3 regions of the Rummeliibacillus sp. SL167 genome follow, and region 3 is predicted to be linked to each of the others. Evidence: predicted binding sites of a transcription regulator. Region 3 holds the regulator's gene; each other region holds the start of a gene.

Region 1 (5,120 bases), on a different contig from region 3:
AGAGGATCATCCTTCTCAAACTTCGGTGCTTCCAGCGCTAAAAACGCGCAACAAATTGAAGATTTGAATATTACATTATCATTGAAAGAATTGGTGGAATTAGGTGGATTTGGACTAGCCATCAGCTTTTTAGCAGTGATTATCGCATCTATCGGTGTTATGCGTATGCAACCTAAAAAAATCTTAATCTCATAAGAGGGTGAAATGATGTTAGAAGTAAAAGACGTAAATTATTGGTATAACAATAAAGCTGATGCGCTTTATGAAAATGTCAACTTGACATTCGAAAAGGGAAAATTATATAGCATTTTAGGTTCAAGCGGTTCAGGAAAGACAACATTTCTTTCCTTGATCGCAGGACTAGATGTTCCTAAAACTGGCGAGATATTATATGAAGGAAAATCATTGAAGAAGATTGGCTTGACGAATTACCGTAATCAATATGTATCAATTGTCTTTCAATCCTATAATTTGCTGCCATATATGTCTGCGGTAGATAATATTGTATCAGCAATGGAAATTACTCATAGTCATCAAGCAAATCGAAAAGATTATGCGTTCTCCATGTTAGAAAAAGTGGGAATAACAAAGGAACTGGCGCAAAAAAATGTGCAGCATTTATCAGGTGGTCAACAGCAACGTGTAGCAATTGTACGGGCGATGTGCTGTGAAGCTCGACTTGTTGTGGCCGATGAACCAACTGGTAATTTAGATGAAAAAAATTCTTTAGAGATTGTTCGATTGTTTAAAGAATTAGCGCATAATCAAGGAAAATGTGTTATCGTCATTACCCATGAAAGAGAAATCGCAAAAGAATGTGATATTGTACTCGAGTTGAAGCATAAAAAATTCAATGAACTGCAATTTCAAAATTAGTTGAAGAGTCCAAGCTTTTCACGAATAGTATCAAGGCTTGCACTTCAAGAATCAGGAAAAAGCAGGAGATGAAAGCTCGATCGTTTCAGTAAATACGCAGTCACAGTTGGAATCGAGAAAACCTGTTGTCTAAGTTTTACTTTATATCAAAAAAGCTTGGTCGCTATAAAACGTATCAAGCTTTTTTGATATATTATTGCAGAAAACCCTATAATAATAGATGAATTATTAGTCAATACGGCAAATGTTTAAAGGACAGTTTTCACATTCACATTCTCTTTTTAGAAAATCTAATTTATGGACGGTAATAATACTTTTATCGAAAGATATTACTTCTAATTTTTTTAGTTCATTTAACATTCGATTAATGACTTCACGGCTAGTAGCACATAAATTGGCAAGATCTGAATTGGTTAATGGATAATCGATGACAATATCGCCATTCTCTTTCAACATACCATAAGTATTGGTTAGTCGAATAATGGTTGAGTATAGAGCACCTTTTTTACCATATAAAAGTAAATCACGCATTTTAGTTTGCGCTTTCAAATTTTGTAATTGCAACCAGCTTATGCACTCGATTAACAAAGCAGGTTCTTGACTTAAACACATTTCAAAAAGATTTTTATCAAGAGTAATGATCGTAGCTGATTCCATAACTTTAGCACTTAAAGGATAAAACCCTGTTTTACTAAAAATAATCCCCTCACCAATACAGTCATTGCTACCACAAATTCGAAGTGTCAATTCTTTACCACTAATAGTTTCTTTAGACAGAATGACTTTTCCCGATACGACATAAAAAATATCTTTTACCGGTTCACCTTCTAAGCATAGATGACTACCCTTTGAAATCTTAAGCAGTGAACCATTTTCTTTGAATATTTTAGAAATATTAGCAGGAAGTGGATCTATCTTATAAGAATTTACCATATCATCTACAACCTTCATTCATTTTTCTTCATTATAACATAGGAATTTAGGATTAATTCGATACTTTTAAACTGTCACATTTCTTTTAAAATTAGGCTTTGTTTAACAATACTGTTGATATTCATCAATTATGCTACAAGAAAAAGATGTTTTTACAAAAGAAGAAAGTCTCCGAAAGAGCGAATAAATCAGGAGAGAGCGAATAAAGGCCTCGGAAAGAGTAGAAAGCCTCTGATAGAGCAACTAAATATTAAATCAGCAAATACACTATATTTTTAGAAAAATTGGATCATCAACACACCTGATAAATGGATAAAATTAAATAATCAATACATTTGGTATGGAAAATCAATAATGTCATATAACAAAACGAAGAATATGGCAGAAAATCAACAATGTATATAAAAGGATTATAAAGGTCAAAAAAGGTCAAACATTTATCTTTACAATTCATGATAATGGAATTATAATATAATTAATCAAAAGGTCAAAAAAGGTCAAACGAAGGAGCTGGATCTTTATGCAAATGCAAATGAACAATGAAGAACAAAAAAGTCCATTGGAACAATTTGGACGAAATTTAGTAGAAGAAGTAAAGAAAGGTAAAATGGACCCCGTTATTGGGCGTGACCAAGAAATTCGAAATGTCATCCGAATCTTATCTCGTAAAACCAAAAATAACCCTGTATTAATCGGTGAACCTGGTGTTGGTAAGACAGCTATTGTGGAAGGATTGGCACAACGTATTGTCAAAAAAGATGTGCCTGAAGGATTAAAAGATCATCTTATTTATGAATTAGATATGAGTGCATTGATTGCAGGTGCAAGTTATCGTGGCCAATTTGAAGAACGTTTAAAAGGGGTATTAAAAGAAGTCAAAGAAAGTGAAGGACGTATCATTTTATTCATCGACGAAATTCACACGATCGTGGGAGCTGGTAAAACAGATGGTGCGATGGATGCAGGTAATATGTTGAAACCAATGTTAGCACGTGGTGAATTACATTGTATCGGTGCAACAACTTTAGATGAATACCGTATGTATATCGAAAAAGATCCTGCACTTGAACGTCGTTTCCAACAAGTATTAGTACGTGAACCATCTGTAGAAGATACTATTTCCATTTTACGTGGTCTAAAAGAAAGATTTGAATTGCATCATGCAGTTAAAATTCATGACCGCGCAATTGTAGCTGCTGCAGAACTTTCCAATCGTTATTTAACAGAACGATTCTTACCAGATAAAGCGATCGATTTGATCGATGAAGCTTGTGCGATGATTCGTACAGAAATTGACTCTATGCCACAAGAATTAGATGAAGTAACACGTCGACAAATGCAACTTGAAATTGAAGAACAAGCATTGATGAAAGAAAAAGACGATGCAAGCCAAAAACGTTTAGTTGCATTACGCGAAGAATTAGAAAAACTAAAAGAATCTTCTAAAGCTATGAAGGAACAATGGGAATCAGAAAAAGCATCATTGCATAAAATTCAAGAAAAACGTGAAATTTTAAATCGTTATCGCCGTGAATTAGAAGAAGCAGAAAATCAATATGATTTAAACAAAGCTGCCGTACTCCGTCACGGTAAAATTCCAGAACTTGAAAAAGAATTGAAACAATTAGAAAAATCTTTACAAGATGGAAACGAAACTCGATTATTACGTGAAGATGTTACAGCAGATGAAATTGCATCCATTGTTTCTAGATGGACAGGTATTCCAGTAACAAAGTTAGTAGAAGGTGAACGCGAAAAATTATTGCATTTGAAAGACACACTGCATGAACGTGTAGTTGGTCAAGATGATGCAGTACGCCTAGTAACAGAAGCTGTTTGGAGAGCAAGAGCTGGCATTCAAGATCCAAACAAGCCAATCGGATCATTCCTATTTTTAGGACCAACTGGTGTTGGGAAAACGGAATTGGCGAAAGCTTTAGCTGCTCAGTTATTCGATTCTGAGGATCATTTTATCCGAATTGATATGTCCGAATATATGGAAAAACACAGTGTTTCTCGTTTAGTCGGAGCACCTCCAGGATATATTGGTTACGAAGAAGGTGGTCAATTAACAGAAGCTGTTCGTCGTAATCCATACTCAGTTGTACTATTAGATGAAATCGAAAAAGCTCATCCAGATGTAGCAAATATTTTACTTCAAATCTTAGATGATGGCCGTATTACCGATAGTCAAGGGCGTACAGTGAACTTTACAAATACTGTCGTTATCTTAACTTCAAATATTGGTTCAAATTATTTAATGGATTTGAAAGACCAAGAAAATGAACATGCAGTGGAAGATTTAGTCATGGCGGCTTTAAAACAACACTTCAAACCTGAACTGCTTAACCGTTTAGATGACATCATTATGTTCCATTCATTAACGAATGAGCAATACTTTGAAATTGCTAAGAAATATATTCAATTATTGCAAAAACGAGTGGCTGAACAAGAAATTGAATTACAAGTGAACGAGGATGTTCTACAATGGGTTGCGAAAGAAGGAGTAGATCCTGCTTTTGGTGCTAGACCTTTACGCCGCTTTGTTCAACGTCATATCGAAACATTAGTTGCCCAAGAATTGTTAAAAGGGGAAGCAACTGCAGGAACAAAATTAGTAGTGTCTATGGAAGATGGTAAGGTAGTTATTCATAAAGAAAACTAAGCGAAATGTTAAAAAGCGATTCGATCTTAGTTATTAATAAGGTGATTTTATTAGTGGCTTTGCAACATGTGGTATTTCTGCAAAATAAAAATCCTGCCAAACGGCAGGATTTTTTTATTCTTGATGACCGATTTCTTTTGGTGAATCTTTTGGAATCACTGCATCGATGACAAGAAGTAACGCAGCAAATACAAGTGAGATCCATAAGCCTTTTGTAAATGCTGGACCATCAAATGCGACATTATTGATCGAGCTGACTACATAGTTTAATACTGTAACTAATAGGGCAGACCAAATGACTAAAATAATATATCTCATCTCTATTTCACCTCTAAACTAACTTATCTACTTATCCTATCATATCATATGTGCCCATTTATTTAAAAGAAACTTTTCAAATAGTTTGCGCAATAAAGTGAAACTCTATCAGTGGGGGTTTTCTGCATCCCCCACTGATGGTTAGCTGAACCAATCGGACTTTTACGGGCAGTTGATCCCCATCTATCTTTTCGTTTCTCTCTAAATCTTGAGATGGGGTCTTACTGCCCGTTAAAGCGGGATAAAGTGAAACTCTATCAGTGGGGGTTTTCTGCATCCCCCACTGAACTAGAGGAACGGAAGTGAAAAACGCCACGTCCTGTGGCAA
Region 2 (5,120 bases), on a different contig from region 3:
CGTAGTGGATTCAAAAACGAACAATGGTATTGGAAATGCTACATTCGAGATAAAACAAAATGGTGTGACCGTTGCGACTGTAACAAGTGATGCGTCTGGGAAGGTTTCATTGCCTGCATTGACAGTGGGCGATTATCAACTTGTTCAAACATCATCGAAAGCTGGTTATGAATTTAACAAAGAGCCGATTTCATTCTCAGTGAAAAATGATAACGGAACATGTACTGTAACGATCTCAACGGTGAAAAATGATCCAAAAACATGTCCTGTAGATATTACAGTGATCGATGCAGATGCTACGAATATCAAGGTAGCAGGTGCGACATTTACCATTAAAGATAAAGATGGAAAAGTCGTTGCTGAAAATGCTACTTCTGATAAAGATGGAAAAATCATTGTAAAAGGGCTTGTAGCAGGTGATTATACATTAGTACAAACTTCTGTACCAAATGGTTATGAGAAATCTGCGGATGTTTCATTCACTGTGAAAACAAAAGAAGATGGTACATGTGAAAACACAGTAGTGGTTGTTAAAAATGTACCGAAACAATGCGATGTTGTCTTTATCAATAAAGATGAAGAAACAGGAAAAGTTGTCAAAGGTTCTTCTACTTTTGTTGTAAAAGATCAAGATGGCAAAACAGTGACTACTGTGACTTCAGATAGTAACGGTAAAATTACGGTTGCTCATCTAAAACCAGGTACTTACGAACTAGTTCAACAAAAAGCGCCATCAGGTTATGAAGAACAGTCAGGAACAATCACATTTACTGTGAAAAAAGGCGAATGTGGTCCAAATATCGTCATTGATAATGTGAAAGTGGATGAGCCGAAAGATCCTAAAAATGATAACAACAAAGGAAATGGCAAAACACCAAACAAAAACAAGGACGAAGACACAACATCTCCTAACAATAACAAAGCATCAAAAAGTGGTAACAATAGTGCTACTTTCAAAGTAACAGATAAAGACCATGCTCATAAATATAAAGATGATGTCTATAAATTGGTTGACGAAAACGGTAAAACCATTGCAAGTGGTTTGAAAGTCAACAAAGATGGCAACATCGTGGTGGAAGGACTTCCTGATGGTGATTATCACTTAGTAAAATTACCTCAAACAGGAGTTCAAACCTCTTTATATGCAAGCTTAATGGGACTTGTATTAGTTCTTTTAGGTGGTTACGCTATTTATCGTGGTCGCCGTAAAAAGAGTATAATGTAATTTCGAAGCGGTTCCCCTTTGGGAGAGCCGCTTTTTTCATTTTAGAAGAAAAAAGACCGATTTCTTGAAATTGATAGTGCTTGAAATTATTCATCCACGGAAGAAGAAGTTCTATCCACGGAAAGAGAGGTCCATCCACGGAAGGAGAGCCCCAATCCACGGAAGGAGAGCCCCAATCCACGGAAGGAGAGGTCCAATCCACGGAAGGAGAGACTCAATCCACGGAAGAAGGTTCCATCCACGGAAAGAGAGCCCCAATCCACGGAAGGAGAGACTCAATCCACGGAAGGAGAGCCCCAATCCACGGAAGAAGAGGTCCAATCCACGGAAGAAGGGACCCAATCCACGGAAGAAGGTTCCATCCACGGAAGGAGGGACTCAATCCACGGAAGGAGGGACTCAATCCACGGAAGGAGGGACCCAATCCACGGAAGGAGAGACTCAATCCACGGAAGAAGGTTCCATCCACGGAAGGAGGGACTCAATCCACGGAAGGAGAGACTCAATCCACGGAAGAAGAGTCCTAATCCACGGAAGAAGGTTCCATCCACGGAAGAAGGTTCCATCCACGGAAGAAGAGGTCCAATCCACGGAAGAAGGGACCCAATCCACGGGGAAGAAGGTTCCATCCACGGAAAACATCCTCCAATCCATGGAAGACCCTATTCAATCCACGAAACAACAAATTGTATCCACGTTTAAAACTATTTACGTCTTCCTTTCCATCTCCTTCCTTTCTTTTATACCTTCTCTCCTTTTCTTCTCCCATAACCAATCTAAAAGAACTCACTCGATTTTCTTCTAAAGATTGTTCCATGCAACTGTCAAAACCAACGATCATTTTAACTATCCAAAATAACTTTTCATATAAAACTCTGTACAAAAAGCCTTTCACGCAGAAAAAAACGACAAGACTCTTCTGAATAAACGAGTCTTGCCGTTTTGTTTTTGAAAATGCCTATCTTATTTTTTTAATTCATTGCGATCCATGATGTGGTCGATTAGGCCGTATTCTTTTGCTTGTTCAGCAGTCATGTAGTTATCACGGTCTGTATCGCGAGCGATGACTTCGATTGGTTGGCCTGTGCGTTCAGCAAGGATGCCGTTTAATTTTTCACGTGTTTTTAAAATATGTTTTGCAGCAATTTCGATTTCTGTTGCTTGACCTTGTGCGCCGCCTAGAGGTTGGTGAATCATGACTTCGCAGTTTGGTAATGCATAACGTTTACCCTTTGTGCCTGCTGTAAGAAGGAATGAACCCATTGATGCGCACATACCCATACCAACTGTTTGGATGTCTGGTTTGATGAATTGCATGGTATCATAGATAGCCATACCAGCTGTTACGCTACCACCAGGAGAGTTGATGTAAAGGTAGATGTCTTTTTCTGGATCTTCAGCTTCTAGGAATAATAATTGAGATACAACAGCGTTTGCTACGTTGTCATCAATGGCACTGCCAAGCATGATGATGCGGTCTTTCAATAAACGTGAGTAAATATCATAGGCACGTTCACCGCGATTTGTTTGCTCAATAACTGTAGGGATTAAATTCATGTAAATAGCCTCCTCAAATTAATAAGGTAATTTCGTGTTCATACGCTGAAAGTTTATCTATCTCAGCTGTAACTTTATCATACACATAATGGTCAATAAAGGTCAAATATTACGATTGTTTTTTTCTCTTATTGAATTGTTCCCATTTAATTTGTATAATAGATAAGTCGCAAATACTTTTTGCCTCCGTAGTTTAATGGATAAAACATAAGATTCCGGTTCTTAGGCTGGGGGTTCGATTCCCTCCGGGGGCATACATAAAATTGACTACAAGCTTCGATACACAAGTATTTATAGGTATCAAGGAGAAAACAACGGAGCATAGAACTCCTCTAAATAATCTCCAAAATTTGCCTATATTATTCGCCTTCTCAAAAAAAGTGAGTTTAACAAAATTCACTGACATGAGGAGGTTTTATTTTTACTATAAAAAATGGGGAAGATCTACTTAGTATAGACACAAAAATCCCACATTTATTTAACTAAAATATCCAAAAAAGTAACAACGTATTGATTAGAGAGGATGTGCTGATTGTTATGAAAGATGCGGATAAATGGATATCGCGAATGTATCCATTAACGGTATACGCTGAACATCTTCTAATTAGAATTATTAGTATTAAATATCTTAGCAAGGATGGAAAGAGTGAGAAGAAAAGTATGATTTTGATTATATAGTTAACGTATATTGAAATTTTAGAATCAGTAAAGGAACAAAGAAAGAAGGAAAGTGGCAACATTAATGTTAAGCGATAAATATGTTAATTAGATGAAGAGACTTTATTAAACTCTCTATAAAAGATTATCAACCTATTCATCATGAAAATATTTACAACCGGTTGGTTATATAGTATAATAATAAATGGAAACAACAGCATATTTTACTGGTAAAAAAGAGTGAGAACATGTATTTCGCCACATGCTCTCTCTCTTTTTTTGAAGGAAAAAGCAACGATGTTTTTACAAATGGATAATTGCATTAAAAACGATTTCTCCCAAAAAAATCCCCTATTAACTAACCATATCAATTTCATAAACTATTTTCATCCAGATCCCGCGTGATGAAATGGATCATTTACATAAACTATTTTCATCCAGATCCCGCGTGATGAAATGGATCATTTACATAAACTATTTTCATCCAGATCCCGCGTGATGAAATGGATCATTTACATAAACTATTTTCATTCAGATTCGCATGATGAAACGGACTCATCTACATAAATTATTGTATTAAGACCGCCAAAAACCCCTCAAGTCAATATGTTTTTACGAATGGATTGTTTTCATTATTTACTTATATTATCCTAAATTTTTGTCAAAACTCACCTTATCAACAAATGTTAGAGGGTTTTTATAATGAAGAGTACTGGATCCATTAGTATACTGCACACCCTATTATTGGTAATGACGTTCATTGGCTTAAAAAATCATGTAACCATTATTCCATCCATTATAAAGGCGGCTGGAAGAGATGGTTGGGCATCGGTTTTAGCTGGAATGTTTGCATCATTTATATGGTTGTTTCTTTTGGTTTATGTCCATAATAAATCTAAACAGCAACCTTTAAATGATTGGTTAAAGCAAAAAATAGGAAAAGTTGGATCTTCTATCATTTTGTATATTACGGCTTTTTATTTAATCCTTTTGGCTGCGTTCACGATGAGAGAAACGTTACTTTGGATATCTTCCGCTTTTTTACCGAAGACACCAATGATTTTTTTGTTAATCGTTTATGTCATACTTACTTTTTATCTTGCTACTTCAGGCGTGGAAACCATTGCAATCGTTAACACATTTGTTTTATTTGCCGTTATCATTTTTGGCTTTTTTGTTTCATTTGTCAATATAAAGATGAAAGATTATGAATTATTATTACCCATGTTTGAACATGGATTTAAACCGGTCCTTAAAGGAATGATCTATCCCACTTCTGGTTTTATTGAATTACTAATCCTACTTTTTCTTCAGCATCATATCAAAGAACGTATGAAATGGTATCATTTTGCAATGATGCTAGTTATCCTAGTAGGATTAACAGATGGTCCGCTTATTGGTGCGATTACAGAGTTTGGTCCAGTTGAAGCAGCAAAGCAAAGATATCCGGCATATGAAGAATGGGGTCTAGCAACAATTGGGCGTTTTATCGAACATATCGATTTCTTCTCTATTTACCAATGGTTAACGGGGACATTTATAAGAGTAGGATTTCTTCTATATATTTGTTCAGATATTTTGAATATGGCTGAAGATAAAAAACAAGTTTGGACTAGGCTTGCACCACCATTCATGATTGTATGCTTATCGTTATTTCTTATAAAAGATAATATTTTTCAAA
Region 3 (5,120 bases):
CTGTCTTACCTACACCAGGTTCACCGATCAATACAGGGTTATTTTTTGTTCGGCGTGATAGCACTTCGATGACACGTGTAATTTCCTTGCTACGTCCAATAACAGGATCTAAACTGCCTTCTCTAGCAATTTGTGTAAGATCACGCGCTAAGCTATCCAAAGTCGGTGTATTTGCAGCTGGAGCCGCATTCGTGTTCGCTTGTGGATGATCGCTGCTACCTAAAAGCTGTAATACTTGTTGACGAGCTTTGTTTAGACTGACACCCGCATTATTTAAGACTCGAGCTGCTACACCTTCGCCTTCACGGATTAATGCTAAAAGCAAATGCTCTGTACCAATATAGGAATGACCTAATTTACGTGATTCATCAACCGATAACTCGATAACCTTTTTAGCTCTAGGCGTATAATGAACGATTGGGCCAACATTCTGTGTACCAATTCCTACTAATTCTTTAATACCTTCTTCAATCATTTCAGGACTTACATCGATCGCTTCAAGTGCTTTGGCAGCAATTCCACCACCCTCGCGAATCAGTCCTAACAATATATGTTCAGTACCAATTGCCTCATGTTTCATGCGAATTGCTTCTTCTTGAGCAAGTTGCAAAACCTTTTGAGCGCGCTGTGTAAAACGATTATACATCATAAAAATTCTCCTCCTCTTCAACGCTTAATTAGAATCTGTATCATTTAACTGCAATTTTTCTCTAATGATGGATGCACGATAAACATCTCTTTCATTGGCTTGGAGTGTTGTACCTGCATGTTGTTGTAAAAAACCTGGTTGCATGATTAACATACACTCATTTAATACTTTATCGGGAATCGATGGCATTAACCCTAAATCGATACCTAATCGCACATTTGATAAGCAATTGGCGGCTTCTTCGCTCGATAAAATTCTGGCATATCGTAAAACACCTAAAGAGCGATTCAACCGATCGGATACTGCAATGGATGCATGTTCTAATAATGCTCGTCGTGCACCAATTTCCTTTTGAACGATTTGTTCAGCCACACTTTGCAAATCTAAAATAATATCTTCTTCAGGCTTACCCAATGTAATCTGATTTGAAAATTGATAATAATTACCGACAGCTTCTGTGCCTTCACCATAAATCCCTCGCACAACCATTCCTAGCCGTACCATCGTATTAATAAGAGGTCCCATTTGGTTGGTCACTGTTAATGCTGGTAAATGCATCATGACGGAAGCTCTAAGCCCAGTCCCCGTATTGGTTGGGCAACTTGTTAAATAACCAAATGAATCATCAAAAGCATAAGGTAAATTTTTTTCTAATAAGCGATCCACTTCATCCGCTAACTGATAGGCTTTGTCTAGCTGTAATCCCGGTTGCAAGCATTGAATTCGAATATGATCCTCTTCATTTATCATAATACTAATCGTTTCATCTTCTGATACTAGGATTGAACCAAATTTTGTTTTATTTGCTAATTGTGGGCTTATTAAGTGTTTCTCTACCAATACTTGCCGTTGTATTGCTGGCATATCATGAAGGGAGAAATAGGAAAATGGGATACCAAGACTATTTTCTCCATCCATCACTGCATTTGAAACCATCTTGCCAATTTTGGATGCCTCTTCATCTGAAAAAGCTCTTGGAAAACGGAAACCGTTTAAATTTCTAGCCAATCGAATACGTGTGCTCATGATAATGTCACCATAATCAACATCACCACGCATCCAAAGAGGTGGTTTGCTTTTTAGAAAATGATCAATGCTCGTCACTTTCCTCACCCCCTGTTTGTAGCTTCTTCTCTAATTCTCGTACTTGATCTCGAATATGAGCGGCATCTTCAAAACGTTCTGCTTCTACAGCTGATTTCATATCTTGGCGTAGCGCTTCAATTTGCCGTTTCATTTGATAACTTTGATTGACAGAACCGGGTACTTTTCCAATATGCTCTGTTGCACCATTATGCAGTCGTTTAAGTACTTGAGGTAGCTGTTCTTTGAACGTTTCATAACAAGTTGGACAATTAAATTTCCCCTCTTCAAGAAACTGTCTATAGGTCATCCCACATTGTGGGCAGCTATCATTTGGCACTTTCGTTTGCGTATTATTAATCGGTACTGATTGAACAGACCAACTTGGTGTTCCAAACCAATTGGCAAACAATTTTTGCATTGCATTTGAACCTTCTTCTGAATCGAGGTTCAAGTGAAAGTGATCCATCTGCTTATTGCATACATCACAATAATGTCTGGTAATTTTTTTACCATTTTTCATTTGCGTAACTGTGATCGTAGCCGGCCGCTGTTTACAATTTTCACAAATCATACCTTGCACCTCTTTATGTTTTCTTATCATACTTTAATGTTAATACCATAGCGTGTAATATTCGTGCACGTAATTCATCCCGTACCGGCAAATTGATGCATAGCACCGAACGATCAATTGCCGTGATCATCATCTTCGCCTCTCTACGAGTAATCACATCCTCGTCAATCAAACGAAAAATAAAATCTTGTGCTGTTGCTTGAGAGATCGAATCACCTATCTGTTGTAAAATTTCATCGATTAACTCTGTTTCAGAATCAGCTTTTACACGTAATATTCGAATATAACCGCCTCCACCACGTTTACTTTCGACTATATATCCACGTTCGGCAGTAAATCTCGTATTGATCACATAATTTATTTGCGATGGTACACACTGAAATTTATCTGCAATTTCACTGCGTTTAATTTCAATATGTCCTTTACCACCTAATTCAATAACTTCCTTCAAATACCCTTCAATAATGTCAGAGATATTTCGCATTTTTAGCTTCCACCTCACTTACATCACTGACTTTGACTATCTTTGACTATATTATATAAGGCTATAAAAATTGACGCAAATATTCTGCACTTCTTTTTATGAATTTTAAATATTTTTTACTATACGTAAAAAGCATACCGCTATATGCAGTATGCTCAAAAGTAACTTATTAAATCCATTTACCGACGATTGGATATTCCCAATGTACATCTTGTAACGCATTGATAATACCAATAATCGGTACAATGATGCCCATAAGACCAAAGACAACTATCATCGGAATACCGATAATTGCCAGGACAATCGTGGCTGATAGCACAGCTCCCACTCCCACTAGCACCCACATGACAAATTGAAACAGCAATGCTTGAATGGATAGACGTTTTATTTCTTCATCCTTTATCAAAAGAAAGAAGGCTATTGGCACTAAACATGGGGCAAAAAATGCACTTGCATGCAAAATTACTTTTAGTCCTTTTTCCTCCATATTCTAATCACTCACTTTCACTATTCTGAAACATTTTCTTATAGCTAATCTACGTTCTTTCCTTTGAATAAGTTTCACTTCTTTTAAAAGTTCTTTCATTTCTACATGCAACATTTCCATGATTGTTACGTCTTTTCTACTATAACGATTCTATTTAATCCTATTGTTGATACACATTTATATTCGCTATAGATGATAGCCTTTCTTGAACATTCGTAGAAGTTGTCACCTCTCACTTTATTATAGTAAGTAGGGATTTTTTTATCCCTAGCTGGAATTCGTTGAGCCATCAGGATTTTTAATAGATAGGCAAATTCTTATTCTCTGCTTGTTACTTAAGTCTTGAAGTGTTAGGAATCTGACTACCCGTTAAAATTGGACTAAAGTTTAAAATAACATATAACAGAGCTAAGGTAAGGGGGAGACTTCCTTGAAAAAAATCGTTTTGTTAATAGGAACCATTCTACTCGGCTTACTTATTTTCATCGGTATGCCATACTGTTTGCTAAAAAGTTCATTGATGCATCATTGCGACGAACCATCATCAGTATGTACCAAAACTGTTCAACATAAATTATCTCACGAAATCTCCATTCACTCTGATTTTCAGGATTCTTATATACCAGAAAAACTGTCGACCAATATATTCCCTAAATATTGGATCACTGACCACTAAAAGAAAGAAAATTCTCATCTAATAGGGATTTTTTTCATCTTCTGATGGATATCGTTGAACCAATCGAACTTTTACGGGCAGTTGATCCCCCATCTGTCTTTCCCGTTTCTCTCTAAATCTTGAGTTCAGGGTCTTACTGCCCGTTAAAGCAGGATAAAAATAGCTGTTCTTCTTTTTGGTGTCACACTAGAAGCGGTGTTTTTTATTCAATTATGGAAACATTGGCTTTTTTATGAGAGGATAGGTATAACAACAGTTGAAATGAGGTGTGGTAATGATTCGAACTCTTGGAGTGACAACTGACCAACAACTTAAAATGGATTTCCCACTAGATGAAATTAAACAAGGCAAATTTGATTGGTATTGGGTAGATTTTGAAAAGCCTAACGATACAGAAGACCTTCTATTAGATCAATTTTTTCATTTTCACCCTTTAGCAATTGAGGATTGTTTAATGCGACTGCAACGTCCAAAGGTAGATTATTACGACGATTATCACTTCCTAGTTGCCCACAAGATCAATGAGGAAACATTTGAAGCTGAAGAAGTGAACTTGTTCGTATCTCCCAGTTTCATCGTAACTTACCATAAATCTTCTGTACCTGAATTCGATGTTGTGCGGAAACGATTAGTGAGCCGTCCCCAAACATGGGAACGAGGAGCACTTTTTGTCATGTATCAAGCGATTGATAAAATCGTCGATAGCTATTTTCCTATGGTATATAACATTGAAGATCATTTAAACGAAATCGAAGACCAATTGAATTATCAAAATAGCACCAAATCAATGCGTTATGTATTTGATTTGAGAAGTGATTTACTTCATATAAGACGAACCATTCTACCAATGCGCGATTTACTTTATCGCATTTTAAATTCTTACCGATTCAATTTGGATGATCAGGAAAGAGCCTACTTTGGAGACATCCATGACCACTTAGTCAAGCTGACTGAAATGGTTGAATCAAACCGTGAGCTTACAGCAGATATGCGAGACAGTCATATGTCCGTAAATGCTAGTCGCATGAATGGTATTATGATGATTCTAACGATTATTTCATCTATTTTTATCCCCTTAACATTCATTGCTGGTGTTTATGGTATGAATTTTAAGCATATGCCCGAACTTGAATGGCACTATGGCTATTTTATCATTTTACTAATTAT

What was found. The regulator CtsR, encoded in region 3, represses protease genes until heat stress. The targets are predictions, from matches to a motif close to ATGGTCAATAAAGGTCAAACA.
Region 1: a site for CtsR is predicted at 2,225-2,245, ahead of FEZ13_RS09165 (ATP-dependent Clp protease ATP-binding subunit). Genes of this name have one in related genera too.
Region 2: a site for CtsR is predicted at 2,871-2,891, ahead of clpP (ATP-dependent Clp endopeptidase proteolytic subunit ClpP). Genes of this name have one in related genera too.

Annotation. Positions count from the first base shown of each region.
Region 1 covers NZ_VCBM01000001.1:2,024,921-2,030,040, reverse strand. Annotated here, with positions in the region: gene FEZ13_RS09180 (ABC transporter permease) at 1-195, shown strand, start outside; gene FEZ13_RS09175 (ABC transporter ATP-binding protein) at 208-876, shown strand; gene FEZ13_RS09170 (Crp/Fnr family transcriptional regulator) at 1,105-1,809, opposite strand; gene FEZ13_RS09165 (ATP-dependent Clp protease ATP-binding subunit) at 2,330-4,474, shown strand; gene FEZ13_RS09160 (YjzD family protein) at 4,589-4,792, opposite strand.
Region 2 covers NZ_VCBM01000004.1:173,795-178,914, reverse strand. Annotated here, with positions in the region: gene FEZ13_RS16255 (SpaA isopeptide-forming pilin-related protein) at 1-1,225, shown strand, start outside; gene FEZ13_RS16250 (hypothetical protein) at 1,290-2,030, shown strand; gene clpP (ATP-dependent Clp endopeptidase proteolytic subunit ClpP) at 2,189-2,782, opposite strand; tRNA gene FEZ13_RS16240 (tRNA-Arg) at 2,965-3,036, shown strand; gene FEZ13_RS16235 (GerAB/ArcD/ProY family transporter) at 4,142-5,120, shown strand, end outside.
Region 3 covers NZ_VCBM01000005.1:65,353-70,472, forward strand. Annotated here, with positions in the region: gene FEZ13_RS17330 (ATP-dependent Clp protease ATP-binding subunit) at 1-649, opposite strand, end outside; gene mcsB (protein-arginine kinase McsB) at 674-1,708, opposite strand; gene FEZ13_RS17340 (UvrB/UvrC motif-containing protein) at 1,740-2,306, opposite strand; gene FEZ13_RS17345 (CtsR family transcriptional regulator) at 2,320-2,790, opposite strand; gene FEZ13_RS17350 (magnetosome magnetite crystal formation protein family) at 2,960-3,277, opposite strand; gene FEZ13_RS17355 (hypothetical protein) at 3,708-3,953, shown strand; gene corA (magnesium/cobalt transporter CorA) at 4,228-5,120, shown strand, end outside.